DNA from 4 places in the Klebsiella sp. GFKo11 genome. Region 4 is predicted to be linked to each of the others. Evidence: predicted binding sites of a transcription regulator. Region 4 holds the regulator's gene; each other region holds the start of a gene.
The links. The regulator CRP, encoded in region 4, controls carbon source genes, mostly activating them, when cyclic AMP is high. The targets are predictions, from matches to a motif close to ATGTGANNNNNNTCACAT.

Region 1: the regulator CRP is predicted to act here: its motif matches at 3,170-3,187, upstream of rhaS (HTH-type transcriptional activator RhaS).
Region 2: the regulator CRP is predicted to act here: its motif matches at 4,369-4,386, upstream of AC07P6_RS28270 (YjcB family protein).
Region 3: the regulator CRP is predicted to act here: its motif matches at 2,926-2,943, upstream of AC07P6_RS09855 (CidA/LrgA family protein).

The regions. Positions count from the first base shown of each region.
Region 1 is NZ_CM151369.1:6,247,916-6,255,421, forward strand. It holds gene AC07P6_RS29895 (PTS fructose transporter subunit IIC) at 1-347, opposite strand, end outside; gene AC07P6_RS29900 (PTS fructose transporter subunit IIB) at 340-654, opposite strand; gene AC07P6_RS29905 (hypothetical protein) at 719-853, shown strand; gene rhaR (HTH-type transcriptional activator RhaR) at 1,272-2,120, opposite strand; gene rhaS (HTH-type transcriptional activator RhaS) at 2,194-3,030, opposite strand; gene rhaB (rhamnulokinase) at 3,342-4,808, shown strand; gene rhaA (L-rhamnose isomerase) at 4,805-6,064, shown strand; gene rhaD (rhamnulose-1-phosphate aldolase) at 6,292-7,122, shown strand; gene rhaS (rhamnose ABC transporter substrate-binding protein) at 7,204-7,506, shown strand, end outside.
Region 2 is NZ_CM151369.1:5,887,168-5,894,673, forward strand. It holds gene AC07P6_RS28245 (NCS2 family permease) at 1-189, opposite strand, end outside; gene AC07P6_RS28250 (glutathione S-transferase family protein) at 578-1,246, opposite strand; gene soxR (redox-sensitive transcriptional activator SoxR) at 1,506-1,964, opposite strand; gene soxS (superoxide response transcriptional regulator SoxS) at 2,049-2,378, shown strand; gene AC07P6_RS28265 (EAL domain-containing protein) at 2,363-3,967, opposite strand; gene AC07P6_RS28270 (YjcB family protein) at 4,511-4,792, shown strand; gene AC07P6_RS28275 (ABC transporter permease) at 4,831-5,688, opposite strand; gene AC07P6_RS28280 (ABC transporter permease) at 5,688-6,518, opposite strand; gene AC07P6_RS28285 (ABC transporter substrate-binding protein) at 6,590-7,506, opposite strand, start outside.
Region 3 is NZ_CM151369.1:2,027,411-2,034,916, forward strand. It holds gene sanA (outer membrane permeability protein SanA) at 1-650, opposite strand, end outside; gene cdd (cytidine deaminase) at 775-1,659, opposite strand; gene AC07P6_RS09850 (CidB/LrgB family autolysis modulator) at 1,787-2,482, opposite strand; gene AC07P6_RS09855 (CidA/LrgA family protein) at 2,479-2,877, opposite strand; gene AC07P6_RS09860 (LysR substrate-binding domain-containing protein) at 2,999-3,916, opposite strand; gene mhbT (3-hydroxybenzoate transporter MhbT) at 4,043-5,401, shown strand; gene gtdA (gentisate 1,2-dioxygenase) at 5,413-6,450, shown strand; gene AC07P6_RS09875 (fumarylacetoacetate hydrolase family protein) at 6,475-7,173, shown strand; gene maiA (maleylacetoacetate isomerase) at 7,182-7,506, shown strand, end outside.
Region 4 is NZ_CM151369.1:523,126-530,631, forward strand. It holds gene AC07P6_RS02375 (YccS/YhfK family putative transporter) at 1-2,023, opposite strand, end outside; gene crp (cAMP-activated global transcriptional regulator CRP) at 2,075-2,707, opposite strand; gene AC07P6_RS02385 (OsmC family protein) at 3,012-3,416, shown strand; gene AC07P6_RS02390 (phosphoribulokinase) at 3,472-4,341, opposite strand; gene AC07P6_RS02395 (YheU family protein) at 4,378-4,596, opposite strand; gene AC07P6_RS02400 (hydrolase) at 4,593-5,552, opposite strand; gene AC07P6_RS02405 (NUDIX hydrolase) at 5,696-6,415, opposite strand; gene prs (ribose-phosphate diphosphokinase) at 6,607-7,467, shown strand; gene AC07P6_RS02415 (nicotinate phosphoribosyltransferase) at 7,481-7,506, shown strand, end outside.

The DNA.
Region 1 (7,506 bases), 700 kb from region 4:
GTTCCCAGATTGCTGGCCAGCAGTCCACCGACCATACCCGGTGCCAGCCCCGGCTTGTTTGCCAGCGCAAAGCTGATGTATCCCGCCACCACCGGCAGCATCAGGGACAGCGCCAGACCACCAAAACCATCGAACTTATGCAAGGCCTGCACCACAATGCTGGCGGCCTGCTCATGGCTGGCGTCCCAGATATTATCGATACCCCAGGCAGAAGCGCCAATGCGGGCGATCCCCATTAACACCGCTCCGGCAATGACAAACGGCAGCATCCAGGAAACGCCGGTCATAATCGCATTTTTCACTTCCGCACCTGCCGAAGCCTTTCCTCCCCCCTGAAATTTAGCCATTCGCTACCTCCTGCTCCACCGCTTCAAACACGGCATCGCCAAATTTAATCGGATCGGAAACCGCGCACTCCAGCTTAATCATGCCGTCAAAACGCTCTTTACCATCGATAGCAACATCGGCGGCAATAATCACGGCGTCCGCCCGCTCCAAGTCGTCATCGGTAATGACATTCTCCGCACCGAGACTCCCCTGAGTCTCTACCTTCACTTCATGACCGCGGTTTTTACCCGTCATTTCAAGCGCTTCCGCAGCCATATAGGTATGGGCTACGCCCGTTGGGCAAGCGGCTACACAAACAATGTACATAACGCATCCTTCTGGTCGATTCAGGCAATAAAAAAAGCACAATGGCGAAAACGCGCATTGTGCTTTGAGGAAGATAAATCAGGTTATTCGCGACGCTGTCGCTATCGGCACCGCTGGCGTGGCGGCACACCACAAGCTGATGCAGGCTGGAAATACGGAAGCTGAACGCCAGCTCATCACGCTTACGCGAGCACAGTAAACCCTGCGGCAGCAAGCGGCGGGAATGGCCCTCTTTCTGGCCCGACTGGCTAAAGCCGGAACACAGCGCCTGACCCGCGCAATCCCAAAGCTGGGACCAATTTTGGGTTATTTGGCTTTCGGCACAAAGCACGGGAGCAATATCACTTTCAGCCAGGTCGTTGACGGAATTAAACCAGCATGAATCAGCAAGCATAACTTTAATTTTGCTATCGATTGATAGCAAAATTAAAGTTATGCTTTTTAATACTCGCGATATAACTGAGGTTAACATAAGGCCTCCATAAAATAGTACGGCAAGTGTAAGGTAAAAAAAGGGCAATAACTGTGATTTATTGCACAGAGCATTAAATATTTGTTCTATTTTTCATTAAATACAGAATAAAAATTTCAGATATTACATTAGAAAAACTAACCAATCATACCGCTATACGACTGCGCTGCCGCCACTGCCCCGGCGTCATGCCAATCTCACGGTTAAACACCACCGAAAAGTAGTTACTGTCCTCAAACCCGCACTGCATCGCCACTTCGCCAATCAGGCGTTCCGTATGCTGTAACAGATACTGAGCGTGGCAAATCCGCAGCTGGCGCAGATAGTGGTTGATGGTCATTCCCGTCTGCTGGCGAAACTGCTGGCGTAGCGCGCGTTCGCTGCATCCTTCCCGCTCACAAAATTTATCCAGAAAGAAAGGCCGGTTCAGGCTACCCGCCAGTTCGGTAAGCAGCTTATCGAGCAGCGCCTCGCTCTGGGTTGCCGCCAGATTATCGGTGGCATAGCGATAGCGCTGGAGGATAAGCACCAGTTGAGCAAACAGCAGCTCGGCCATGTCATTGGCCTGCGCATCGCTACGGCTACTCTCGTGTTCCAGCTGGGTTATCACCTGACGGACCTGAGCCATACCGCTGCTGCCAATCCGCCAGTGCGGGACCCACGGCGTACCGAACAGGCCGGGAATATGCGCCGCCCAGTCAAAATTAAGCCGTAACCGGTCCGGGCAATAAATCACGTTTTGCAGGACGAGATCGTTCACCGAGGCGTAGGAGTGTTTATCTTCGGCGCGGATATAGAACAAATCGCCGCGGGTTATGCGCCACGGGCGATCGTTGAGGACGTGCAGACCGTTTCCCCGCCACACCAGCACCAGTTCACAAAATTCATGAGTGTGTTCGGCAAAGACATTTTGCGGATAGCGATCCGCCACCGCCACCGCCTGGGCGGGGGAAGCAAAAAATTCATTTTTGCGAAGAATCAGCTGACCTGCCACTCATCAACTCCAGACACGAACAAACGCATCATTATTCGCGTTTATACCTGTTAATACGTTGACTGCTCTCGCGTTACTGAAGAATCGCGTCGCGCCCCTGGCGAATATCGCGCGGAGACCAGTCAAACTCCCTGCGAAAAAGCGTCGAAAAGTGGTTACTATCGCCAAAACCACAGCGATACGCGATATCGGTCACGCTGTCATCACTATGGCGCAGCAGATGGCGTGCCTTTATCAGCCGCACCCGGTTCAGATAGCGCTGCGGCGTCAGGCCAGTTTGCTGTTTTAACTGGCGATGCAGAGTGCGCAGCGATAGCGAAAACTGCGCCGCCACCTCTTCCCAGCAGACATCTTCGGCAAAATGATCTTCCAGCCAGGCCATCAGGTGATTCAATCGCGCATCGTTATCGGCGCTTCCTTCAGCAAGGCTGCTTTTACGCAGTAGCACCAGCAACTGCATAAAGAAAATCTCGCGGCTGGCGATGGAATGCATGTCCGAATCCGCACCAACATTTTCCATCTGGCCGACAATCTGGCGAACCTGCTGCAACGCGCTTTGGTTAACCCGCCAGTGTGAGAGGTAATTCCCCTCCTGCTCCTGCGGCAGCAGTTCATTCAGGCCGGACAAAAAGCGAAACGCGTCCGGCGCGCGATAAAGCACATTGGTCAGACATAAATTATCCGTGTGCTCGTAGAGATGGCGATCGTGATCGCGAATAAAACAGACCGACCCGCCGCTGATGGTATAGGGCTGACCGTTGAAAACATGAATTCCCGTACCGTGTTCGACGATAACAATTTCATGAAAATCATGATGATGCTCAGGAAAGGCCGATTGTGGGAGCCGCGGTTCAATGGCAAAAGCAGAAACGCCGGACTTAAAGAAATCCACACTGTGCAACATGGTCATAGCCGCTCCTCGAAATGAGAAAAATTATCAATCAGTGGTGCAAATAGTAATTAAGGGTCGGCAATCCGGCCTTCAATTTTTGACTACAAAGTTCGTAAAGCCTGCCGCTTTTTCAAGAAATGGCGGGAAAGATCGGGAACTGCGGACAACATCACATCCCTCAGTGAGCCACTGATCAAACGAAACTGTGACCTTCCTCACGGTCACCTTTGCTTTCTTGCCAGCGGCGAATTTTCCCTGTCAGTAACAAGAAGGTGAGTCAGGCGCGACTTTTTTAGACTGCTTGCAATGATTTTCACAAGGATCTTCCCATGAGTTTTCGTCATTGTGTCGCGGTTGATTTAGGCGCCTCCAGCGGGCGGGTGATGCTCGCCAGTTATGAACCCGGGCAGCAAACGCTGGCGCTGCGCGAAATTCACCGCTTTACCAATAGCTTAAAAAAGGTGGATGGCTTCGACTGCTGGGATATCGATAGCCTGGAAGCTGAAATTCGCTGCGGGCTGGTGAAAGTATGCGAACAGGGCATCCTGATCGATAGCATCGGTATTGATACCTGGGGCGTGGATTATGTCCTGCTGGATAAACAGGGTCAGCGCGTTGGTCCGCCGGTCTCTTATCGCGACGCTCGCACCCAGGGCTTGATGCGCCATGCTGAAGAGCAAATGGGTCGGGCGGAAATCTATCGCCGCAGCGGCATTCAGTTTCTGCCGTTTAACACCCTTTATCAGCTGCGCGCGCTGGTTGAACAGCAGCCGGAACTGGTCAGCCAGGCCGCGCACGCGCTGCTGATCCCGGACTACCTTAGCTTTCGCCTGACCGGCCAAATGAACTGGGAATACACCAACGCCACCACCACACAGCTGGTCAATATTAATAGCGATAACTGGGATGAAGAGCTGCTGAACTGGACCGGCGCGCCGCGCGAGTGGTTCGGTACGCCAACGCATCCGGGCAACGTTATCGGCCACTGGATTTGCCCGCAGGGAAATCATATTCCGGTCGTTGCCGTCGCCAGCCACGATACCGCCAGCGCGGTTATCGCCTCGCCGCTGGCCAGCAAAAATGCCGCCTACCTCTCTTCCGGCACCTGGTCGCTAATGGGCTTTGAAAGCAAAACCCCCTGCACCAGCGACGAAGCGTTGAAGGCCAATATCACCAACGAAGGCGGGGCTGAAGGCCGCTATCGGGTACTGAAAAATATCATGGGCCTGTGGCTGCTCCAGCGGGTGCTGAAAGAGCAAAACGTCGGAGATCTGTCGGCGCTGATCGCCCGCACGGCAGCGCTTCCAGCCTGCCGTTTCGTTATTGATTGCAACGACGACCGCTTTATCAACCCGGACAACATGAGCGCTGAAATTCAGGCCGCCTGCCGCGAATCCGGGCAGCCGGTTCCTGCCAGCGACGCCGAACTGGCGCGCTGCATTTTCGACAGCTTAGCGCTGCTCTACGCCCGGGTGCTCAACGAACTGTCGGCGCTTCGCGACCAGCCGTTCAGTCAGTTGCATGTCGTCGGCGGCGGCTGCCAGAACGAACTGCTTAACCAGCTGTGCGCCGACGCCTGCGGCATCACCGTGGTCGCGGGCCCCATTGAGGCCTCTACGCTGGGCAATATCGGCATCCAGTTAATGACCCTCGACGAAATGCATAACGTCGATGAATTCCGTCAAGTGGTGCGGCAAAACTACGCCCTCACCACCTTTACCCCTAATCCTGAAAGTGAAATTGCCCGCTTCGTCGCGCAGTTTCAGCCACAACAGACCAAGGAGCTTTGCGCATGACCACTCAACTTGAACAAGCCTGGGAAATTGCCAAACAGCGCTACGCCAGCATCGGCGTGGACGTCGAGGAGGCCTTGCGCCAGCTGGACCGCCTGCCTGTTTCCATGCACTGCTGGCAGGGCGATGACGTCGTCGGTTTTGAAAACCCGGAAGGGAACCTGACCGGCGGTATTCAGGCCACCGGTAACTATCCGGGCAAAGCGCGTAACGCCACCGAGCTGCGCGCTGACCTTGAGCAGGCGCTGAGCCTGATCCCTGGGCCAAAACGCCTGAACCTGCACGCGCTCTATCTGGAATCCGAAACGCCGGTACCGCGTAATGAAATCAAGCCGGAACACTTTAAAAACTGGGTTGAGTGGGCGAAAGCCAACAAGCTGGGGCTGGATTTTAACCCCTCCTGCTTCTCGCATCCGCTAAGCGCCGACGGCTTTACGCTATCGCACGCTAACGATGAGATCCGCCAGTTCTGGATCGACCACTGCAAGGCCAGCCGCCGCGTTTCCGCCTGGTTCGGCGAGCAGCTGGGCACGCCGTCGGTGATGAATATCTGGATCCCTGACGGCATGAAAGATATCACCGTTGACCGTTTCGCTCCGCGACAGCGTCTGCTGAATGCGCTTGATGAAGTGATCAGCGAAAAATTCAACCCGGCGCATCACATCGACGCCGTGGAGAGCAAGCTGTTCGGGATCGGCGCAGAGAGCTACACCGTCGGCTCCAATGAGTTCTATATGGGTTACGCCACCAGCCGCCAGACCGCCCTGTGCCTGGATGCCGGCCACTTCCACCCGACGGAAGTGATCTCCGACAAAATCTCCGCCGCGATGCTCTATATCCCACGCTTGCTGCTGCACGTAAGCCGCCCGGTACGCTGGGACAGCGACCACGTGGTGCTGCTGGATGACGAAACTCAGGCCATTGCCAGCGAAATTATCCGTCACGATCTGTTCGACCGCGTGCATATCGGCCTCGATTTCTTCGATGCCTCGATCAACCGCATCGCGGCATGGGTCATTGGTACCCGCAATATGAAGAAAGCGCTGCTGCGCGCCCTGCTGGAGCCGACCGAACAATTGCGTCAGCTGGAAATTGACGGCGATTACACCGCCCGCCTGGCGCTGTTGGAAGAACAGAAGTGTCTGCCGTGGCAGGCCATCTGGGAGATGTATTGCCAGCGTAACGATACTCCGGCGGGGAGCCAGTGGCTGGATAGCGTGCGGGCTTATGAGAATGCAGTTCTGAGCCAGCGCGGGTAAACCCTCACCCCGGCCCTCTCCCTGGAAGGGAGAGGGCGAAAATCTGGCCCTCTGCGCGATGTTGCCAGAGCGTACCGGACAGTTCCCTCGCCCCTTTGGGGAGGGGGAGAAAACCAGGCCTTCTGCGCGATGCTGCCAGAGCGCACCGAACAGTTCCCTCGCCCCTTTGGGGAGAGGGTTAGGGTGAGGGGACAACCCCGCACCGAATTAACAGGAAACACAAGACTATGCAGACCATTATCGACTCCTGGTTCGTCCAGGGCATGATTAAAGCCACTTCCGACGCCTGGCTGAAAGGCTGGGACGAGCGCAACGGCGGCAACCTGACGCTGCGCCTCGATGAGGCTGATATCGAACCTTATGCAGCGGATTTCCACGCGAAACCGCGCTATATCGCCCTGAGCCAGCCGATGCCGACGCTGGCCAACCAGCCGTTTATCGTGACCGGTTCCGGCAAATTCTTCCGCAATGTCCAGCTCGACCCGGCCGCTAACCTCGGCGTAGTAAAAGTCGACAGCGACGGCGCGGGATACCATATTCTGTGGGGCCTGACTCACGACGCGGTACCGACTTCCGAACTGCCAGCGCACTTCCTGTCGCACAGCGAGCGCATCAAGCTGACCAACGGCAAAGACCGTGTGATCATGCACTGCCACGCCACCAACCTGATCGCCCTGACCTACGTGCTGGAGAACAATAGCGAGTTGTTCACCCGCAAACTGTGGGAAGGCAGCACCGAATGCCTGGTGGTATTCCCGGACGGCGTCGGCATTTTGCCGTGGATGGTGCCGGGTACCGACGAAATCGGCCAGGCTACCGCTGAGGCCATGCAGAAACACTCGCTGGTGCTGTGGCCGTTCCACGGCGTCTTCGGCAGCGGCCCAAATCTGGACGAAACTTTCGGCCTGATCGATACCGCCGAGAAATCCGCTGAGGTACTGGTGAAAGTCTATTCAATGGGTGGCATGAAACAAACCATCACCCGTGAAGAGCTGGTCGCCCTTGGCAAACGCTTCAATGTTCAACCCATGCAGTCCGCGTTAGACCTTTATCAATAACAACATCGCGCCCCGCTCACTGAGACGGGGCGAAAAATCACCTGCAAACCCTACAAAACTGACTCATGTGGAGTAAAAGCAATGAAAATAAAGACAAGCTTGATCCTCACCGTTGCCGCCATGGCGTTGTCCGGTTCCGCTTTAGCTGAAGTTAAAATTGCCCTCGTGGCAAAATCATTGGGAAATGGATTCTTCGAAGCAGCGAACGTTGGCGCGCAGGAGGCGGCCAAAGAGTTAGGCGATGTAAAAGTTATCTATACCGGCCCGACCACCACCACAGCCGAAGCGCAGATCGAAGTGCTGAATGGATTGATCGCCCAGGGGGTGGATGCGATCGCGATTTCCGCTAACGATCCCGACGCCGTGGTGCCGGTGCTGAAAAAA
Region 2 (7,506 bases), 1.1 Mb from region 4:
GGAGACAAAGACCGCCGCCGGTGGGAAACCGGCTTTTCCGAGCATACCCGGCACCACGATGACGGAATACACCATCGCCAGAAAGGTCGTAAGACCGGCAACGATTTCCTGGCGCACGGTGCTGCCGCGAGCAGAAATTTTAAACCAGGCGTCCAATGAACCGCCGGTACGCGCTGAAGGCGTAGACATAGAAAACTTCCCCTGAGAATTTTTATCGTTCGTTTGGATGCGAGGTGGACCATCCACTGCCAGTTAAACGCGATCTCCTTGTGCTACATCGCAGCGCCAGGGGCTGTGAAAAGCAAACGTTTAACTCCGCGCATACAATACGGTGTGAAGAATGACTTTGCTCCCCCCTGTTAGCAGAGGAAATGATGAGCAAAATAAAAAGGCAAACGATTATCCAGCCTTTAGATGGGCCTTTTCAACTGAAGATTGCCGTATTTCGCTAAATTTCGCTTATGACGTTCAGGAAATAACCAGCCGATGCGCAAACGTTATCGTCCATGCGCAATCCGGTAACATTTTTGCATTGCACTGATAGCAACTTTTTCCGGTCATCGGCTTTAGTAATGGATCACGCGCCGGGAAGGGTAAAGGGACCACCGCGCTCAATCGCCCTCTGCCACGCCGGGCGCTGCTCTATGCGCTGTACCCACTGCGTCAGATGCGGTAAATGGTCCACACCGCCGCGCGCCAGCAACGCCATCGCCGGGAAGCTCATCTGGATATCCGCCATACTCAGTTCGGCTCCGGCAAACCATCGGTGTCGGGAAAGATGCTCTTCAATAAAACGGGCGTGCGTTTCCACTTGCCGGTTAAGCCAGGCTTTTTGCACTCCTTTGCCCAATGCGTTGCCTAAAGTGCGCATGCCGAACGGTACTGGGGGTTTACCGAGGCTGGCAAATACCAGTTTCATCAGCATCAGAGGCATCAGCGAACCTTCGGCGTAGTGCAGCCAAAAACGGTATTGCAACTTATCTTCTATCGACTGCGGCCTGAACCGCTGAATGCTGTCATAGGTCTCCTGCAAATATTCCAGGATTGCGCCAGATTCCGCGAGGATGTAGCCGTTATCTTCCACCACCGGCGATTTACCTAGCGGATGAATATCTTTCAACTCCGCCGGGGCGAGCATATTTTTCCCCCGCTGATAAGAGACTATCTGGTAAGGCAGTTGCAGCTCTTCCAGCGCCCATAGCACGCGCTGCGATCGTGACTGATTGAGATGATGTACCGTCAACATGGGCTTCTCCCGCTGTTTGTTCAAATTAACTATAGGAACAGGCGGCGAATGACGGAAATTTTCCGGCAAACCAAAGAGGAAAAATCAGCGGGAAGTGCCACACTTAAGTTGTCGGCACAAACCGGAACCTCAATCAACACATTGCGCAATACCGAGGGGAGCCGACGTCGGGGGAAACCCTCCTGCGAAGCAGCGGGATAGTGCGAAAGACCAAGACCGGAAAACAACTAAAGCGCCCTGTTGTGGCGCTTTAGTTTTTTTACTCCTCTTCCAACAGCCGCGCGCCGGTCCCCTCTTCGCCCAGCTTATCGCCAGGGTTACGTAACGGGCAGTCGCGACGCGACAGGCAGCCGCAGCCAATGCAGCCATCCAGCTGATCGCGCAGTGCGGTCAGGGTGTGAATGCGCCGATCCAGCTCTTCCCGCCACTGGGATGACAGCATCTTCCACTCTTTGGCGCTGAGGTTATGCCCTTCCGGCAACACGCCGAACGCATCGCCAATCGTCGACAGCGGAATACCAATACGTTGCGCAATTTTAATGATCGCCACCGCGCGCAGGACATCACGCCGATAGCGCCGCTGATTACCGGCGTTACGCTGGCTGTGAATCAGCCCCTTGCTTTCATAAAAGTGCAGCGCGGAGACAGCAACACCGGTTCGTTTTGCCACTTCGCCGGGGGTCAGCAGCATTTTGATGCGAGGGGATTTCTTTTCCATAAAGCGCTTTACCTCAAGTTAACTTGAGGAATTATACTCGCCCACAGACAAAACGACGAATCGAGAATTGAGAGAGGCCGCAATATGTCCCATCACGATATTATCCAAACGCTTATTGAATGGATTGATGAACATATCGATCAACCACTTAACATTGATGTAGTCGCCAGAAAATCGGGCTATTCGAAATGGTATCTGCAGCGGATGTTTCGTGCAGTGATGCATCAAACCCTGGGGGATTACATTCGCCAGCGCCGCCTGCTGCTTGCCGCAGAAGCGCTAAGAACCACCCAGCGCCCTATTTTTGATATCGCGATGGATCTTGGCTACGTGTCGCAGCAAACATTTTCGCGGGTTTTCCGCCGCGAGTTCGACCGCACGCCCAGCGCCTATCGCCATCAAATCTCCGCGTGAAGATGTTGTTGATGCGGGCAAAGGCTGGTGCGGGCGTTAGTCAGCCACTGCATAAACTCCAGCGGTGGCATCGCTTTCGCAAAGTGCCAGCCCTGACAGTATTGCACGCCGTGCTTTTGTAACCACGCCACCTGGTCGGCCGTTTCAACCCCTTCGGCAACGATCTTTAAATGCAAGCTGTTAGCCATCTGAATAATATGTTCAGCAATCAGGTGGCTGGTGCTGTTGTTCGTTAGCGCATCAACGAAGGATTTATCAATCTTGAGGATGTCAACGTTCAACGAATGGAGGTTGTGCAGGTTGGAGTAGCCGGTACCAAAATCATCAATCGCAATTTCATACCCCGCGTCGCGGAAGGCCTGAATCACCGGGGTGGTTTTCGGCACATCGATAAACCCGCGCTCAGTCACTTCGATTTTAATCTGCTCCACGCTAACTGCATGGCGGTGGACCTTTTCGTTGATGTGCTCAATCAATCTCGCGGAGTGGAAATCCGAAGCCGAAAGGTTGATTGTCACGTATAAATGCGGGTGCCGGGCCAGAAACTCGCCCATATCGGCGAATACCTCATCCACCACATAGTCCGTGACCTGCGCAATCATCCCCTCATTTTCCGCCAGCGGGATAAACTCCGCCGGGCTCATCACCGGGCCATCAAATCCAGGCCAGCGCAACAGCGCCTCGGCACCCACGCAGCAATTATTTTTGATATCCATGATCGGTTGGTAGTGCAGGCACAGTTGGCGACGGTTTAGCGCTCGCTGCAGCATGCTGCGCGGAGAATGATACTGCTGTCGGGTGCGTGACCACACCAGCAAAAGCAAGATGCTGCAAATCAGCCCTAGCGGCAGGGTCAGCGTGACCTGATTATAAAAATTCTGATAATAGCTCACCCGCGAAGTGGACATAATGACGGCTATCGGGCGAACGGTGGAGTGGGCAATGGTATAAACGCGTCCATCCTGATGAAAAAACGCCTCTTCATCACGGATCAACCGATGCAGTTGACCGGAGTCTGCATTCGTACTGACGGAAAAAAACTGGTTGGTTTTGGTATCAAAAACGCCCCATGCCAGATCGCGGTCGCTGGTTATCAACGTGCTAAAGGAAAGCGGATGAATCACCGCCACATAATGACCGCGCTGCATATAGTTCATGGCATAGCTGGGATAAAAAGGGGTTTCGCGGTAGTAGTAAATCGCAATATCCGGCTTTTTGGTATACGTCGCAGCCGGAATGCGCCATCCGGCCTGGCGACGTACCGAAGTCGAACAGAAAAAATGCGTGCCATTGGCATAGATTAAATCGTCGATGTAGAGCAGGCCGCGAACAATGCCCAACATATATTGCTGATGCTGTGGCGAGCATAGCTCCCCCTGATATAACCTGGCTTTATCGCGCGCCTCATCGGCTTCACGAATGACCACCTCAGTTTTTTGCAGCGCCAGCTTAGAAAACACCCGTAGCTGATCGGTGGTTTCCGCTTTGGCGCGTATTTGTGCAAACCACAATGCCAGCATCACCGGTAGCAGAATAACCAGCACGATGCCAAATACTCTTAACGCCTTATGTGGCGAGCTATGACTCATTTCCGCTTTTTATCCATGCGATACGCCTTAATCAAGGTGAAAGGCCCCGATGACTCTGCTTACTGTGATATGAATCAGGGCAATTCAGCAACCCACGCTTTGACGTAAAAACCTCATAACTATGAATCATGAATAATACTGACTTATAGAAGGCTGGAGAAACATTCTCAACATAATGAGATTAGCTCCACTATTTCATTCGGTTTATCCGTATAATTGGCGGGAATAAGTAATAAAATCCGCAGAACATAAACGCGAATAAAAAAGAATTGCGGCTGGCTATCGTTTATAATCGCCTTCTGAATGAAAGATACATCCCTCCCTCTCTTATTAACCACTCAAATAAAGGGGTTAATAAGCGCAAGAAAAGTACTTTTTTTGGCTGGTGAATAAAAGAACAATTGTGATATAGTTCACATTAGTTGATGAAACAAGAACGTTGTTTCATTACTCTCTTGTTTGCCTGTAGATAGCCAGAGCACCACGTCATCGTTAGTCTCGTCAGGTTGTCAAAGGCTCCCGCATTTCTTTGAGGAAAGGTTGATGGCTACCATTACTACCAGTGTCGTACTTTTGCGCTGGCCACTCGTGAGCGCAGTGCTGATGTTCCTGGCCAGCTCGATGAATATTCAGCTGCGTAAAAGTGATTATGCCGGTTTAGCGGTTATTTGTAGCTGTGTAGGCCTGGCCGCAGCCTGTTGGTTTGCCACCGGTCTGTTAGGTATTACGCTGCTGGACGTTGCAAAGATCTGGGGCAATATCAAAGATGTCATGATTGAAGTCATGAGCCAGACCCCGCCGGAATGGCCGATGATGATGACCTGATGTAAAAAAAGCTTCCCAACGGGAAGCTTTTTTTACCGCTATTTGCCCATTTTCGACAGCATCTCCGGGCGCATAAATTTATGAATCACCAGCATAAACAGCAGCGACGGCACCAGTAAAATCAGCGCCGTAATTGACGATACTTGATAGTTGCCCGACATACTGGCGTTATACAGCAGCAGCGGCAAGGTGGTGATATCCGGCGCGCCGACAAAAAAGGTGCCGGTAAATTCGTCCAGCGATTCCAGAAAGACAAAAATGCTGGCGGCGATAATTCCCGGCGAAGCCTGCGGCAGCACAATATGCCAGAAGGTGTAAATCGGTCCGGCCCCCAGATTACGCGAAGCCCTCGCCAGTAGCGGATCAACCGCCGAAAAGGCCGCCACGCAAATCCACACCGAATACATCAACCCATGTACGCTGTGCACCAACACAACCCCCGCTACCGTGCCGTTAAGCCCCCATTGATAGAAAAGCCGGGCGATATTCATGTACACCGTCAGATTGGGAAACGCCTGCGGGATCAGAAACAACAGCATAAACAACACCCGTAGCGGCATCCCGCGCCTTGAAAGCGCGTAGCCCGCCGGAATGGAGATCAGCAGACATACCAACACCGATAGCAGCGCAATCAGCACGCTGGTCAGCAGCGAGCCGGACACATCGCTGTAGGGGCTGAATACCTGATACCAGTATTTCAGCCCCCATTGGCTGGGCAGTGAATGCGGGAAAAACCAGCTCTCCGCCACCGTCCAGATGAGCAAGTTCAGCAGCGGGCCAAACATCGCCAGCAGCATAAAGACTACCAGTAACGTTTGTAGCGGCAGGCTGGCGCTCAGCTTTCTGCGGCCTTTCGCCAGCAGCGTTCCCGGTCGTGTCATGATTGCCTCTTTCATTATTCGCTCCCTTTTTGCTGCAGACTATGGCGCAGATAAAACCACGACAGCGCCCCGCAAATCAGCAACGACACCACGCCAAGCGCGTTAGCGACGGCATAGTCGCCATAGGAATTAACGCGGAAGGCCATATCCACGGTCATCATCGTCGGCGAGCCGACGCCTATCATCAGCGGGACCGACAGCACCGACATCATGGTGACGGTGGAGAGCACCAGCGCCACGCCGATTGCTGGCAGCACCTGCGGCAAAATAATGTCGAACAGAATACGCGGACGCGATGCCCCAAGATTACGCGCCGCCAGAATTTGCGATTGCTCAAGCGCGGCCATCGCTCCGCAGATAAGCAACGTGGCAAACGCCAGTTGCTTCCAGACAAAAGTGATAATAATCCCCTTCCAACCCAGCCAGGAGACGGTCTCCAGCGGAGTGATGAGGTCAGTTGCCACCAGCGCGTTGTTCATCAAGCCGTTTTTGGCCAGAAAGGTACGCATCATCTGCGCGGCGACGATAAAAGGGATAAACAGCGGCAGGCGATACAAAAACCCCAGCATGCGGACAATAGGGCGACAGGGCGAGAGCGTGATCACCGCCGAAAGAGTAATGGAGAGAACCGCCAGCAGCGCCACCGAAGCCAGCACAATAATCAGTGTAAACAGAATATCGCTGGAATAGAGCGCATATACCTTACGGAAATGAGCCAGCGTGAGGCGCTGCGCATCGTCGGTAAAGGCGGCGATCAGCGAGAAGCCCAGCGGGTATAAAAAGAGCACGGCGATCATCAGCGCGGCCGGAGCGACCAGCAGCAGATATTTCAGCGAAGTACGCATAGCAAACCTGGTGTCAGCAACAAGAAAAAGCTCAGGGCGACGTCACGCCGCGCCTGAGCATCAGCAGTCAATTAATTGGCGACCTGGCTTTCATAGCCTTCTTTGATGTCGTCAAAATATGGCGTAATCGGGAAGCTCTTACCGTATTCCGCCAGCGCCTGCGGCGAAATTTCAGCAAACAGTTTTTGCCAGGTTTGCGCATCAAGCTTCGGCTTCACCTGTTCAGCGTCAATCCCCGGATACCAGTTAAACTGCTTCACGATCCCCTGCGCCTGCACTTCCGGGCTGGTCGCCAGTTCAATAAACTCACGCGCTAGCTGCGGGTTCGCCGCCTTCGCCGGGGTCACGTAGTACATCGGTTGGCCCGGCATCCCCGGCGCCAGCAGCGACAGCTTAATCGACGGCGGCAGCTTGCCCTGATCTTTCCAGCTGTAGAACATATCCACCCACACCGGCCCCATCATGATTTCGCCGCGGCTCAGCATATCGAGCGTCCCGGCGTTACCCGGCGTGAAGGTAACGTTCTTATTAAACGCTTTCAGCTTCTCGTAAGCCTGCCCCCAATTTTTCTCAACGCCTTTATCGTACGGCAGAGAAGACAAACGCTGGGCATCGGTGCCGTAGGCGTAGATCCAGCCCACCACAAAGCTGACGCCGGACATGCCATTCTTAATGCCGTTGTAGCCAAAGGCCTGCGGATTTTTTTGCGCCCAGCTCACCAGTTCATCGTAGGACGCTGGAGGCGTTTTAATGGCATCGCTATTCCAGGCAATGGCGGTCTGGCTTAAAAACATCGGCATAACGTAGCCGTCGACGTTCACCCCAAGGGCGTTCTTCGCGTTGTCGGCGCTCACCATTGAACCGGTCTTAATCTGCTGGCGATACTTCTCCAGCAGCCCTTTCTCCACCAGCTCACCACCGGCTTTCTGATGCACCACTGCCACATCAATATCCCAGCTCTGCGCGCCGCTCTCTTTTTGCGCCGTCA
Region 3 (7,506 bases), 1.5 Mb from region 4:
TCCGGGACTTCCTGCTGGGCGGGGATAGGGATCAGTGGGCCTAAAAAGCGCGGTTCGCGTTTAAAAAGATAGAGGTCCGCCAGCGCGCCGAAGCGAGCGCCGAACTCGCGCAGTCGCACGCTCCACATATCTTTCGGTGACGGCACCGCATAGCACTGCGCCTGAATCCCCATATGCAGGGCGATAAACAGCGCCCGCTCGCAGTGGAAACGCTGAGTAATAATAATAAAGTCGTTAGTGTCGAAGACCTTACGGGTGCGCACAATCGAATCGAGCGTGCGGAAACCGGCGTAATCCAGCACGATATCCGCCGGATCGACGCCTGCTTTAATCAAATCGCGGCGCATGGTCATCGGCTCGTTATAGCTCTGCAACGCGTTATCGCCGCTCAGCAGCAGATAGTTCACCTTGCCGCTGTTGTAGGCGTTCAGCGCGCCCTGAATTCGGTAGCGATAATATTGATTGATGACGCCGGTGCGGTAGTACTTGGCGGTGCCCAACACTACGCCAACCTGGCGATAGGGCAGGTCCTGTAGCTCATCGTAGATATAGGGAGAGGTCTTCCAACTCATCCAGCGGTCGAGGCCCAGCACGGTTAACAGCAGCAAGCCGAACAGGACTAACAGGCTGTATAACACACGCTTTAACATGGACTTGGCTCAATAGTGAACGAGGGAGCCTTCAGGCTACTTTACCCGCCGGGCAAGCGCAAGAAACCGTCGTTTAATTGCGGGGATTTTCAACAATGCGGGCCGTTTGGCCCGCAGTCTGTGATTAGCCTAACAGTACGCGATCGATATTATGGCAGCCCAGCGCTTTCAGCGTCGCTACGGTCGCATCCCATTGAATCAGTGCCGCATCGGCCTTCTCGGCGAGAATAGCGCGCTGGATATCCGGGTAATCGTAGCCGTTGAGGCTCAGCAGATTGAGCGCGCCCTGTAACGGCGGCAGAGTCGGGTTAAAGGCAGCATTTTCGGCATAGCTGCCGGTGAAAATAGTCCCGTCTTTCAACTCCAGCGCCACGCCGGACGGGGCCTTGCTGTAAGGCATATGGCAGCGATTAGCCGCCTGAATCGCCGCCTGAGTCAGCGCGTCGCCGCTGAGCGGGAAGCCGTGATCTTGCTCATCCATCAGCAGGGTTTTGATTTCCAGATCTTTCGGTCCGAAAGCGTCTGGCAGATAGTGCTGGAGCGAATGCGCCTCGCGACCCGGCAAATGAATACGCAGCGCCAGCCCGCTGTTTAGTTCGTTCATAAACTGACGGCAGTGACCGCAAGGGGTGTAGTTAACGGTAATCGCCTGCAGAGACTTTTCGCCGCGCAGCCAGGCATGGCTAATGGCGCTCTGCTCGGCGTGCACGGTCTGCTGCATGGTAGCACCGAGAAACTCCATGTTACCGCCGAAATACCAGGTTCCGCTGACGCCGCGAGCCACCGCGCCAACGTTAAAGTGAGAAAGGTCAGCGCGGGCACAGGCCGCCGCTAGCGGCAGCAGAGTAAAGGCCAGCGCGTCTTCATCCAGACCCGTTGCGCTTTGCAGCGCTGCAACTTGCCCGGCGTTTAGCATCGCCGGAAAATGCGGGTCGGCCAGCATCGGGGCGATGGCCGCTTGCAGATCCGCCGCCAGTTGGGGAAGAACAGCTTGAAAACGTGGGTGCATAGCGTTGCCTCATAACAATGTAATGGAAATCTAGTGTACGGGTGGTTGTAACCTGTATATGTGATAAACATCTCATTGTTTGTGCAACTAATTAATGTTGCATTTAATAATGTGATTTAAATCACATTTAACCGACTATCGCCAAAATTACCGGAAACAAAAACGGTGCAATCAGCGAGGTGATAATCCCGCAAAGTACCAGCGCCAACGAGCTGAACGCCCCTTCCTGATAGTCGAGCTCTGCACAGCGAGCGGTCCCTAATGCGTGGGATGCGGTACCCATCGACAGCCCGCGGGAGGCTTTGGTGCGGATACGCATCAGGTTCAGTAGGGTGTGACCGAACACCGCCCCGAGAATACCGACGAAAATAACGCACACGGCGCTGATCGCCGGAATACCGCCAATGCTGCTGCTCACCGCCATGGCAATCGGCGTGGTGACCGATTTAGGTAAAATAGAAGCGGCAATCTGCGGAGTCGCACCCATCAGCAATGCAACGGTGGTGCCGGTGACCATCGCCACCACGCTACCAATAAAGCAGATGGTAATGATGGACTTCCAACGGGCGCGGATCTGGTGCAGTTGTTCATACAAAGGAAAGGCTAGAGCAACTACCGCTGGCTGCAGCAGGTCGTTAAGAATTTTGCTGCCGAGAAAATAGCGCTCGTATGAGATACCGGTTATCAGCAGAAAAGGAATCAGCACTACCATCGCTACCAGCAGCGGGTTGAGCAGCGGAAATTTAAACCGCGCCGCCAGCTTGCGGGCGAGGAAAAAGACGGCCAGGGTTAGCGGCAGCGACCACCAGATTTCATGGATCATTTGTCACGTCCTTTTTGTCCGACCACTTTGCGCTCCCCGTGAACCAGGTGCGAGCTCCAGCTGACCACCAAAAAGACCACCAGCGTGCTTATCGCACAGGAGACCACTACCGGGCCGAACTGCGCGCGTAGTAAATCCCAATATTGCATAACGCCTACGCCGATGGGCACAAACAGCAACGCCATATAGCGGATCAGAACATTGCAGCCGGGGTTAACCCACTGCGCGGGCATGATTTGCAACGCCAGCAAAAAGAACAAAATCAACATGCCAATAATGCTGCCAGGGATCGTTATCGGCAGCAGGGAGGAGATAAAAATACCGGCATATAAACAAGCATATATCAGCACGAAAGCGCGCAGATACTGCCAGACAATAATCAGTGATTGACTCATGGTAATAACCCTTGATGAACCACATTCATCATACAATTAAACCCAAAAATGTGCTACCGATCACATCATGAATTCTACGCATACCTGAGATAGAGATCTGGAACACTTGACCATACTGATTTCAGGGCGACGGCTGCAGGGATAGATAATGAAGAAAGCGGTTAAGTGCAAGTGACGGCGCTTCACTTTTTCGCCAGAACACGCCAACGCTACCTTTTTGTTCAATGCGCGGCAAATTAAGAATCACCAGCTGATGCTGCGCGGCGTAGCGCTGGGCCAGGCGCAATGAAAGAATCGATACCATATCGCTGCTTTGTAGCAGGTTGGTGGTGACGTTCATCGATGCCGATTCGATGGTGTTTTCCGGCAGCATTACGCCATTATCCACCAGCGCATTATCAATACTCAGGCGAATCGGGGTGCCGGTCGGCCAGACAATCCAGCGCCAGTGGGCGAGGTCGGCCCAACTTAACCGCGGTTTTTCCGCCAGCGGGTGGTCGGGACGGGCGACGAAGCACACCGGTTCGGTGTAGAGCACCCGGTAGCTCAGCGGCAGCTCGAGCGCTCGCCCGCCGACCCGGCCCACCACCACATCAACCACTCCAGCGAGCAGATCGTTGAGCAGAGGCGTCATCACTTTCTCTTCGATATTCAGGTGCAGAGTTGGCATCTCTTTAAGCAGCTCAAGAATAGCCTGCGAGACGCAGTCGGTCGCCACTGGCGAACAGCCGATCATCAGACTGCCTACCTGGCCGCCCTGCTTGAAACGCTCGATTTCATACTGCGATCGCGACATATCGTTAATTAGCCGCTGGGCATGCTGTATCAGCAGTTTTCCGCCTTCTGAGGGACGCAGGCCTTTGCTGTGGCGCTCGAACAAGGGCATACCGACTTCGTCTTCAAATTGGCTGAGCCATTTGGAAAGTGCAGGTTGCGTAATATTCATCATTTTCGCCACTTGCGTGAGATTGCCTTGCTCTCCCAGCGCCACCAGCATCTGCAGATGATGCAGCTTCAGTTTCTGCGTCCAGTTTGCCATCAGCGATAACCTCCAGGTTATGTCTATGCCCGAAATACCATTGTACATTTCATTGCTCGAGTTACAAAATCGCAACATAAAAGAAATAAATACAACATCTTCCTCTACCTGCACCGAGGCATAGCCATGACTCAACGACATGAATTGCAAAAGCTGCTGGATAGCGCACCGGTCGGTGCCCGTCAGTGGCGCGTGATTATCTGCTGTTTCCTGGTCGTCATGCTGGACGGCTTCGATACCGCCGCCATTGGTTTTATCGCACCGGATATTCGTAGCCACTGGCAGCTCACTGCCAGCGACCTCGCACCGCTGTTTGGTGCCGGATTGCTGGGCTTAACCGCCGGGGCGCTGCTCTGCGGCCCGCTTTCCGACCGCTTTGGTCGTAAACGGGTGATTGAATTTTGCGTCGCGCTATTTGGCTTGTTTAGCCTGCTTTCGGCGTTTGCGCCTGACCTGCAAATGTTGGTCATTCTGCGCTTTCTGACCGGCCTCGGCCTCGGCGGTGCGATGCCCAATACCATTACCATGACGTCGGAATATCTGCCTGCCCGGCGGCGGGGCGCGCTGGTGACCCTGATGTTTTGCGGATTCACCCTCGGCTCGGCATTCGGTGGCGTAGTCAGCGCCCAACTGGTACCGCTGATTGGCTGGCACGGCATTCTGGTACTCGGCGGTGTTTTACCGCTGATGCTGGCGGTGGCGCTGGTGCCGCTGCTTCCCGAATCCCCACGCTGGCAGATCCGTCGCCAGTTGCCGCAGGCGACTATCGCTAAAACCGTCAGCGCAATTACCGGCGAGCGCTATGACGACACCCATTTCTGGCTCGATGAACCCGCAGCAGGCGCAAAGGGCAGCATCAGTCAGCTGTTTGTGGGCCGCCAGTTACCCATTACGTTGATGTTATGGGTGGTGTTCTTTATGAGCCTGCTGATTATCTATCTGCTCTCCAGTTGGATGCCGACGCTGCTCAACCATCGCGGCATTGATTTACAGCATGCATCGTGGGTTACCGCCGCTTTCCAGATTGGCGGCACCTTTGGCGCGCTGCTGCTCGGAGTACTGATGGACCGTTTCAACCCTTTCCGGGTGCTGGCGCTGAGCTATGCCCTGGGCGCGGTCTGTATCGTGATGATTGGTCTGAGCGAGAACGGTCTGTGGCTGATGGCGCTGGCGATTTTCGGTACCGGTATCGGCATCAGCGGTTCGCAGGTCGGGCTGAATGCGCTGACCGCAACGCTCTATCCCACCCAAAGCCGCGCCACTGGCGTGAGCTGGTCAAACGCCGTGGGCCGCTGCGGGGCCATCGTTGGCTCGCTCTCCGGCGGCATGATGATGGCGATGAATTTCTCTTTCGACACCCTGTTTTTTGTTATCGCTGTACCGGCCGTTGTTAGCGCCGTGATGCTTATTCTGCTGACGCTTGCCGTCCGCAACCCGACATCTGTACCTGCCGCGCTGCCTTCTGCAGGCATCGTGAATAAATAAGGAGAAGAATAATGTCTCAATCCACCACGCAAGCAAACAACGGTCGTCAGCAGTTTTACCAGCATATTTCCGGGCAAAACCTGACGCCGCTTTGGGAGTCATTGCACCATCTGGTGCCGAAAACGCCGAATGCCACCTGCGCGCCGGCTTACTGGAACTATCAGGAGATTCGCCCGCTGTTGCTGGAAAGCGGCCAGCTGATTGGCGCGAAAGAAGCGGTGCGTCGCGTACTGGTGCTGGAAAACCCGGCGCTGCGCGGGCAGTCGTCGATTACGTCCTCTCTGTACGCCGGTTTACAGCTGATTATGCCCGGCGAAGTCGCGCCGAGCCATCGCCATAACCAGTCGGCGTTACGTTTTATCGTTGAAGGTGAAGGGGCGTTCACCGCCGTTGACGGCGAGCGCACGCAAATGCACGCTGGCGACTTTATCCTGACCCCGCAGTGGCGCTGGCATGACCACGGCAACCCCGGCAATGAGCCGGTTATCTGGCTGGATGGTTTAGACCTGCCGCTGGTGAACTATCTGGGCTGCGGGTTTGCTGAGGATTACCCGGAAGATCAGCAGCCGGTGACCCGTAAAGAGGGGGATTATCTGCCGCGCTACGCCGCCAATATGCTGCCGCTGCGCCATCAGGTCGGTAACTCTTCGCCCATCTTTAACTATCGCTATGACCGCAGCCGCGAGGCGCTGCACGATCTCACTCGTATGGGCGATGTTGATGAGTGGGACGGCTACAAGATGCGCTACGTCAACCCGGTCACCGGCGGCTACCCGATGCCGTCGATGGGGGCATTCCTGCAACTGCTGCCAAAAGGGTTTACTTCGCGAGCGGCGAAGACCACCGACAGCACTATCTATCACGTAGTGGAAGGTAGCGGTCAGGTCGCTATCGGCGAGCAGACTTTCTCTTTCCAGGCAAAAGATATCTTCGTGGTGCCGACCTGGCACGCCGTCTCATTTATTTCCGCCGAAGATACCGTGTTATTCAGCTTTTCGGATCGTCCCGTGCAGGAAGCTCTCGGCCTGTTCCGCGAAGCGCGTTATTAAAAATTAAAAATAAGGAAACGAATCATGACTCAATACGTTTTTGCACCCCAGGCCCCGATTAGCGTTCCGGTTGTTGGCAGCGAAGAGCAGTTCCCGGTGCGCCGCGTTTACTGTGTGGGGCGTAACTATGCCGCACACGCCCGCGAAATGGGGTTCGACCCGGATCGCGAACCGCCGTTCTTTTTCTGCAAACCCGCCGATGCGGTGGTGCCGGTTGCCGCAGGGGAAACGCTGAACCTGCCGTACCCGTCGCAAACCGATAACTACCACTATGAAATTGAGCTGGTGGTGGCTATTGGTAAGAAGGGCAGCGATATTCCGCTGGAGCAGGCCCATGAGTATATCTGGGGCTACGCCACCGGCCTGGATATGACCCGCCGCGACCGCCAAATGGAGATGCGCCAGATGGGCCGTCCGTGGGAAATCGGTAAAGCCTTCGACCTCTCCGCGCCGATTGCGCCGCTGCATAAAGCCGATACCGCAGATGTGAATCAGGCAGGGATCTGGTTACAGGTTAACGGCGAAGATCACCAGCGCAGCGATATCCGCCATCTGATCTGGTCGGTCAATGAAACCATCAGCTACCTGTCTGGTTTCTTCGAACTTCAGCCCGGCGACCTGATTTTCACCGGTACCCCGGAAGGCGTGGGCGCGGTGGTGAAAGGCGATGTGATCACCGGCAACGTAGAGGGTCTGACGCCAATCGCGGTTCGCGTGGTGTGAGGTGAATGATGAAGCTGTACAGTTTTTTTAATAGCTCGGCGTCATATCGCGTGCGGATTGCGCTGGCGCTGAAGGGCATTGACTACCAGAGCGTGGGGGTCAACATCCGCATCGGTCAGCAGAATGCGCTGGAGTATCGGCGGCTGAATCCTGTTGGCCTGGTGCCAACGCTTACCACCGACGAGGGTGAATCTCTCGGTCAGTCGCTGGCGATTGCGGATTGGCTTGACCGTCACTATCCGCAGCCGCTGCTGCTGCCGCAGGAGGATACCGCACGCATGCGGGTGCTGGAGATTGTTTATGCCATCGCCTGCGATATCCACCCGATTAATA
Region 4 (7,506 bases):
CCGACGAAATGGTGTGCATGGTGTTCAGGTGACCCAGAATGCGCTGCAGATGCTGTTCCATGGTACTGAGCGGGCCGCGAGGGACTTCCGCATCCTGGGCCTCCATAATATTCACATCTCCAGCGCTCCCCGGTCCATCTGAATCCAGCCGTTGCTGACAGCGCTGTAGCGCAATCTCACAGGACTCCAGATAACGCTGAGCTAGATCCGGCGTCAGCATATTGTGCTCGCGCGCCAGGGTGGTCATCGCATTGATGTGCTCAACAATGAACTGGCTATGGGTTACCCACAGCTTCATATCTTCCAGATAGTGCGAATTAAAGCCCGGTTCCTGCATCGCCTGATTGAGTGAGTTAAACAGCGCATTGTGCGCCTGATTAACGCGCATTCGCTGATAGGCCAGCGCCGGAGCCTGATGATCGTCGCTAAGAATGAGCCGGATCGCTTCCTGATCGGCTTCCAGCGCGTCGTGGGCATTTTTGCGTAGCAGACCGCTTTGCCACTGCGGCCATAGCCAAACCATCCCACCAAAAGCGATCAGACAGCCAATAAGCGTGTCGATTAATCTGGCGATGATAAACTGCTCACCGTTTAGCGTGAGTAATTGCAGGGTATAAACCGCCGTGACGGTAAAACCAACCATTGCCCAGCCGTAGTTCTTACGAATAATCAGGTAGCTTAGCAGCGTGATGAAGAGCATGGCGGTCAGCGTATAGCCTTCAGGCACGTGGAAGTGTAGCGTCAGTCCGGCGATCACCAGTCCGGCAATCGTTCCAGCCGCCCGGTGAACAATGCGCACCCGCGTCGCGCCGTAGCCGTTTTGCGTCACGAACAGCACAGTCATCAGGATCCAGTAGGGTTTCGGCAGATGCAGTGCGCTGCCCATCAGGCTGGCGGCGCTCAGCATTACGCTGATGCGCGCGGCGTTGCGTAACGCCGGAGATTTAAACGACAGGTAGCTTTTTAGCGCTGGCAGCAGGGGTAAACGTCGAGTTTTATCCGCCATCAAGTTGCGCGTGTACAGAGGACGCTGGGTACGCAAAACCCGGGCGATACGGCTGAAGTGCCAGGCGCAGAACTGGCCGACCGGGTTATCCGGATGTTGCCAGGCAATTTTTTCCAGCGCGCCGATCTGTTTATCCATCTGAAAGCGCTGTGGGTAACGATGGTAGAGAAGATCGTCCGCCAACTCACGCAGGCGGGCGGCAACGGTTTGCGCATTCCAGCGAATCACTGCTTCTGCGTGACTGCGTTCCACCAGTTTCTGCACTTCTTCCGGCTGATGCAGGCTAACGGAGATATGTTCCTGTAAATCCAACCCCACCTGAAAAGCGCGCAACAGACGTTTGTGGTCGTTGCGTTGATTGGCCGCCAGCATATGCATCTGCTGGTAACACTGGGTAATCAGATCAACCACTTTCTGCTGGCGGTTAAGTAGCGGCGGCAGCGAGGTGGCCGGGTCCGTATGCTGGGTCAGCAGGCTGTATTTGGCCTCGCAATAGTTAGCCAGTTCGCGGTAGAGCAGGCTCAGTGACTCGCGCAGCGGTTGTTCGCGCCATAGCCAAAACCAGAACCAGTTAAAGACGCCATACCATAAGGTGCCGAGCGCGTAGATTAGCAGTGGCTCCCACACCGGCATGTTACCCGCAAGGCTGAGGGTAAAAATGGCGGCAATAAGTGAAGCAGGCAGTAGTCGCGCGTGCAGTGAACTGATTTCGGCAGTCACCCCAAGGATTAGCGCCAGACCAGTGAGAATCAGTGGTAGAGGGATCTCGCGTTGCAGCAGGAGCTGGACAATCAGGCTACAGCCAGCAAACAGGCAGCCGCCAATAATCAGGCGTTTAAAGAAGCGCTTATGTGGTGTGTCCAGACCGGCAATGTTGCAACAGGCTGGTACCAGGGAAAACAGTAAGCCCTGCTGTAAATGTCCGAGAAGAAGTCCGATTGCGACCGGCAGACACAACACCAGCGTTTGCCGCAGTGCGTAGTTGACTTCCGGGTGGTAAATCAGCCTGCGCCACATGAGGGGGAAACAAAAACGGCGTATTGCATAGCAATACGCCGTTTTGCCGACTTAACGGGTACCGTAGACGACGATAGTTTTACCGTGCGCGGAGATCAGGTTTTGATCTTCCAGCATTTTCAGGATACGGCCAACGGTTTCGCGGGAGCATCCAACGATCTGACCGATTTCCTGACGGGTAATTTTAATTTGCATACCGTCCGGGTGGGTCATCGCATCAGGCTGTTTTGCCAGGTTCAGCAACGTCTGGGCGATACGACCCGTCACGTCGAGGAAGGCGAGGTTACCGACTTTCTCTGACGTAACCTGCAGGCGACGTGCCATTTGCGAAGAGAGACGCATCAGGATGTCCGGGTTAACCTGGATCAACTGACGGAATTTTTTGTAGGAGATTTCGGCCACTTCACATGCGGTTTTCGCACGTACCCATGCACTACGTTCCTGACCTTCTTCAAACAGGCCTAATTCACCGATGAAATCGCCCTGGTTGAGGTAAGAGAGGATCATCTCTTTACCTTCTTCATCCTTGATGAGTACAGCCACGGAGCCTTTAACGATGTAGTACAACGTTTCTGCTTTCTCACCCTGGTGGATCAGCGTGCTCTTTGAGGGGTACTTATGAATGTGGCAATGAGACAAGAACCATTCAAGGGTAGGGTCTGTTTGCGGTTTGCCAAGCACCATGCGCGGTTATCCTCTGTTATAAGCTATCTCCAGATGCCGACACTACACGGCATCCGGGCATGCAATCGTATTAAATCCCTATACCTGGGAATCTGGCTGAAAATTTCCTGCAGCCTGTAATGTGAACTCCTCAGCATACATGCAGTGCATCAATGTATTACTGTAGCATCCCGATTGTTTTAGCATAGCTTTCGCCGCGTGTCTCCTGGTGTCTCGCTTCAGCATGACCTAGGTCGCCTTCCGTTGCGAGAATTGTTATGTGCGCGTAATCTGTCAGGAAAATTACAGCCCTGGAGTTAAATTTATGCAAGCGCGAGTGAAATGGGTTGAAGGGTTAACCTTCATTGGTGAGTCGGCTTCTGGTCACCAGATTCTGATGGACGGTAATTCCGGGGATAAAGCGCCTAGCCCGATGGAAATGGTGTTGATGGCGGCGGGCGGATGTAGCGCAATTGACGTGGTTTCTATCCTGCAGAAGGGACGCCATAACGTCACTAACTGCGAAGTTAAGCTGACTTCTGAGCGTCGCGAGGAAGCACCGCGTCTGTTTACCCATATCAATCTGCATTTTATCGTGACCGGTAAAGAGCTGAAAGATGCTGCCGTTTCTCGCGCAGTTGACCTATCGGCGGAAAAATATTGCTCGGTGGCGCTGATGCTGGAGAAAGCGGTAAACATAACTCACTCTTATGAAGTGATCGAGGGATAAGCCGAACGGCGCGAACTCGTCGCCCCGGCATGCGCTGCGCTACCGGGGTTTTTTGTTAATTGATTTTCCTGCCTTCCATTAGCCGCTCGACCAATGGCGCCATGATGAGCTCCATGGCCAGCCCCATTTTCCCTCCCGGCACCACTAGCGTGTTCATATGCGAGATAAACGAGCCCTGAAGCATCGCCAGTAGCCAGGGGAAATCGATATTCTGTAAGTTGCGGAAATGGATAACGACAAAGCTTTCATCAAGCGATGGGATTGCTTTGGCTGCAAATGGATTGGACGTATCCACCGTAGGTACGCGCTGGAAGTTGAGGTGAGTGCGTGAAAACTGCGGGGTGATGAAGTTGATGTAATCTTCCATCGAGCGAACGACGGAATCCATCACCGCTTCACGAGAGTGGCCGCGTTCGCTGGTATCGCGGATAAGCTTCTGGATCCACTCCAGGTTAACGATCGGCACAACCCCAACCAACAGATCAACATGGTCAGCGACGTTGTGCTGGGGCGTGACAACTCCGCCGTGCAGGCCTTCATAAAACAGCACGTCAGTGGGTTCAGGCAGCGACTGCCAGGGAGTGAAGGTGCCAGGAACCTGATTCCACGGCACGGCTTCATCATAGGTGTGTAAATACTTGCGTGACTGACCTGTACCGTTCAGCCCGTATTCTCTGAAAGTCTGCTCCAGCAGGCCGAAATCGTTAGCCTCGGGACCGAAGTAGCTGATGTGTTTGCCCTGATCTCGCGCTTTGCGGATCGCCATGTCCATTTCCGGGCGGGTGTAGCGGTGAAAGCTATCGCCTTCCACTTCGGCGGCGTGGAGATTTAGCTGGGCGAAGATTTTGCGAAAGGCAAGGCTGGTGGTCGTGGTTCCCGCGCCGCTAGAGCCCGTGACGGCAATCACCGGATGTTTGGCAGACATAACAACTCCCAGGGTAAACGATAGTGTGATGCCGCCTTAGCCGTGAAACTGCTTGCGGGGCATAATATTGACCGTCTCGTGCAGCTCTGACCACACCAGCGCGGCTTCTCCGCTTTTCAGCTGTTGTTTGACATCGGCGACTTTATCCGCCAGCGAACGTTCATGCTCACCATAATCGGTGCCTTCGCGTAATACAAAACTTTCAATCAGGTTATCCAGCGTTTCGGGATCGAGATCCTGCCAGGGAATAATCATATTTGCCCTCCTAACCAGCGAGTTAGCCAATCCGGGATTCGCTGTTCTAACCACATTTCCGGCTTGCGCAGCGTACCACCGACAAAACCAACATGGCCGCCATGCTCTGTAAGTTGATACTCGACATTTGCCGGTAGCTGTTCTTGCGGCGGGATGGAGTGGTGATCCATAAAAGGATCGTCCTTCGCATGAATAATCAGCGTTGGTTTAGTGATGTCGCTTAAGCGCGGCATCGCACTACACTGGCGATAGTAGTCTAGCGCATCGGCAAAACCGTGGATCCTGGCGGTGATGCTATCGTCAAATTCGCGGATGCGGCGCATACCTTTTAGCTGGCGTAAATCAACCGGCAAAGAGCCCGGATAAGCTTTCAGCTTACGCGCGGCATTCGCCTTCAGCAGATTGAGCAGATAACGCTGATAAACGCGGGAAAACCCCTTATCCATATGAGAACTACAGGCTTCCAGCATAAACGGCGCTGAGACGATAACGGCAGCATCGACAGGAATATCGTCACCTTCTTTCGCCAACAGGCAGCCCAGCATATTGCCCCCAAGCGAGTAACCCACCGCTGCAGTTGGCACGTCGCCGTATTCGCGCTGAAGCCAACGTAAAAACCAGGAGCCGTCTTCCGTTTCGCCAGAATGATAGATGCGGTTATTTCGGTTGGGTTCGCCGCTACAGCCGCGAAAATGCATCACCACGCCCAGCCAGCCGCGCTGCATGGCCGCGTGGACGAGTCCGTGAGCATAAGGGCTGTGCAGGCTGCCCTCAAGACCATGAAACACCACCAATCGCGGTTTATGACGAGCCTGAGATGGTTCTTCGCTCCACGCCAGATCGACAAAGTCGCCATCCGGTAATTCAAGACGCTGCCAGTGTGGAGTGAAACGTAGCTTGCGACGGATTAGCCGCGGCAACATGGTTTGCAAATGACGATTGCCAACGCCGCGCATCGGGTGAAACTGCTGCGAGTCGTCTTCGGGGGGCGTCATTTCTGTGGGAGTGATATCAACCATAGCACCAGAGCAATTAATAATCTTTATACATACTATACCGCGCATGAAGTGCGCAGGTTAGCCAATATGTGGTCTTGTGGCTAATCGGTAAGCAGATTGCGTGAGAAAAGATGAATATCCACTCCAGGCTTACGCCGCCACAGGCGGGCCTTTCTTGTGCCTGTCGCCATGCTCTCACCTGTCTCTTCAAACATCCCTGACGCTTCAAAACGGCGAATCAGGCTTTTACGCTGTATGGATTGACCGAGGATTATCTCCGTCGCTTCCTGTAGCTGGCCATGGGTGAAGGTCTCCGGCAAGCAGTAAACGGGCAGTAAAGAATACATGGTCTTTTGCCTTAAGCGATGCAGGGCGGCGGCGATGATTTTCTGGTGATCAAACGCCAGGGAATAGTCGGCAAGCCTGGCAATTGGCACCCAACGGGCATCGTTGACGCTGGCGATATGCGGTTCGCAGTCTGCCCAGGCAATTAGTGCAAACCAGGTGACGGTCAGGCTCCAGCCGCGCGGGTCGCGATCGGGCCCGGAAAAAGTGTCCAGCTGTTCCAACCATGAAGGGGAAACCCCGGTTTTCTCAGTGAGCTTACGCATCGCGGTGGTGCGGGTGGAGTCATCGCGCGCCATATCAATAAAGCCGCCGGGCAATCCCCAATACCCTTTCTGCGGGTGGTTTGCCCGCTCTACCAGCAGGACGCACAGCGCTTGTTGATGAAGCGTGAATAACACGCTATCCACCGTCACCAGAGGGGAGGGAAAGCGGCTGGCATCATATTGATTCAAATAGTCGGCTTCGGTGTTCATAGGCTACTCGCGATGATTTGGAACGCCCATCAGTGTACCAGCCCGACACTGAGCAGCAAGGCTGCGTTTTTTATTATTATTTATCAGTAGATTACCTTTTCAGGGAAATAATACATTTTTATGCTTGCTTAATATGTGTCTTAAGGACATTATTAATTGTGTCGAAGGGACATAATTGTGAGGGGAGAGTGATGAGTATGAAATTGACGTTAACCCTGGATAACCAGACTTACACTATCGCCAACGGTGTTTTTCCTGATGGCGCTGTCTGGCTGAAGGTGACTAATCCGTTGCCATCCTCTGCCCGCCTGATGTGCATTCGCGCTGCTGCGATGCGGGATATGAACGACTTTATGTTGCTTGCGCAACTGGTGGACGCGGTCCGTCACCAGACCGATGTTCTGGTCAGCCACCTCGAACTACCCTGGCTACCGTGGGCGCGCCAGGACCGACATATGGTTGCTGGTGACAGTTTTGCGCTGAGAGTCTTTGCTACTCAACTCAACACGCTGAAGTTCGATAAGGTGAAAGTGCTTGATCCTCACAGCGACGCTGCGGCGGCGGCAATAGATAACTTTGTGGCGATTCCACAGGAGAGGTGCCTGTTGCTGAGTACGACTCTATGCCATCGGTTTCAGCAAAAGGCGCTAATGCTGGTGGCGCCAGATGCGGGGGCGCTGAAAAAAATTGATGCCGTAGCCAGAGCAACAGGCGTCTCGGAGTACGCCATTCTGAGCAAAAAACGTGATGTGGCAAGCGGCAACCTGACAGGCTTTGCGCTGGTTGCGGGTGATGTCAGGGGCAGGGATCTGCTGATTGTTGACGATTTATGCGACGCCGGCGGCACCTTTATCGGTTCGGCGCAGGTGTTGCGCGATGCTGGTGCCCGCAGCGTCAGCTTGTATGTGACACACGGCATTTTTTCAAAAGGCGTTGAACATCTGCTGAACAACGGCGTTGATGCCATCTATACCACCACTTCTTTGGCTGCTCCGACGCTGGCACATCCGCAGCTTGAACTTATCGACATTGACGCGATCTACTGCGCTTAAGGGAGAAATCATCATGAAAATTAACCCTATTCTGGCTAT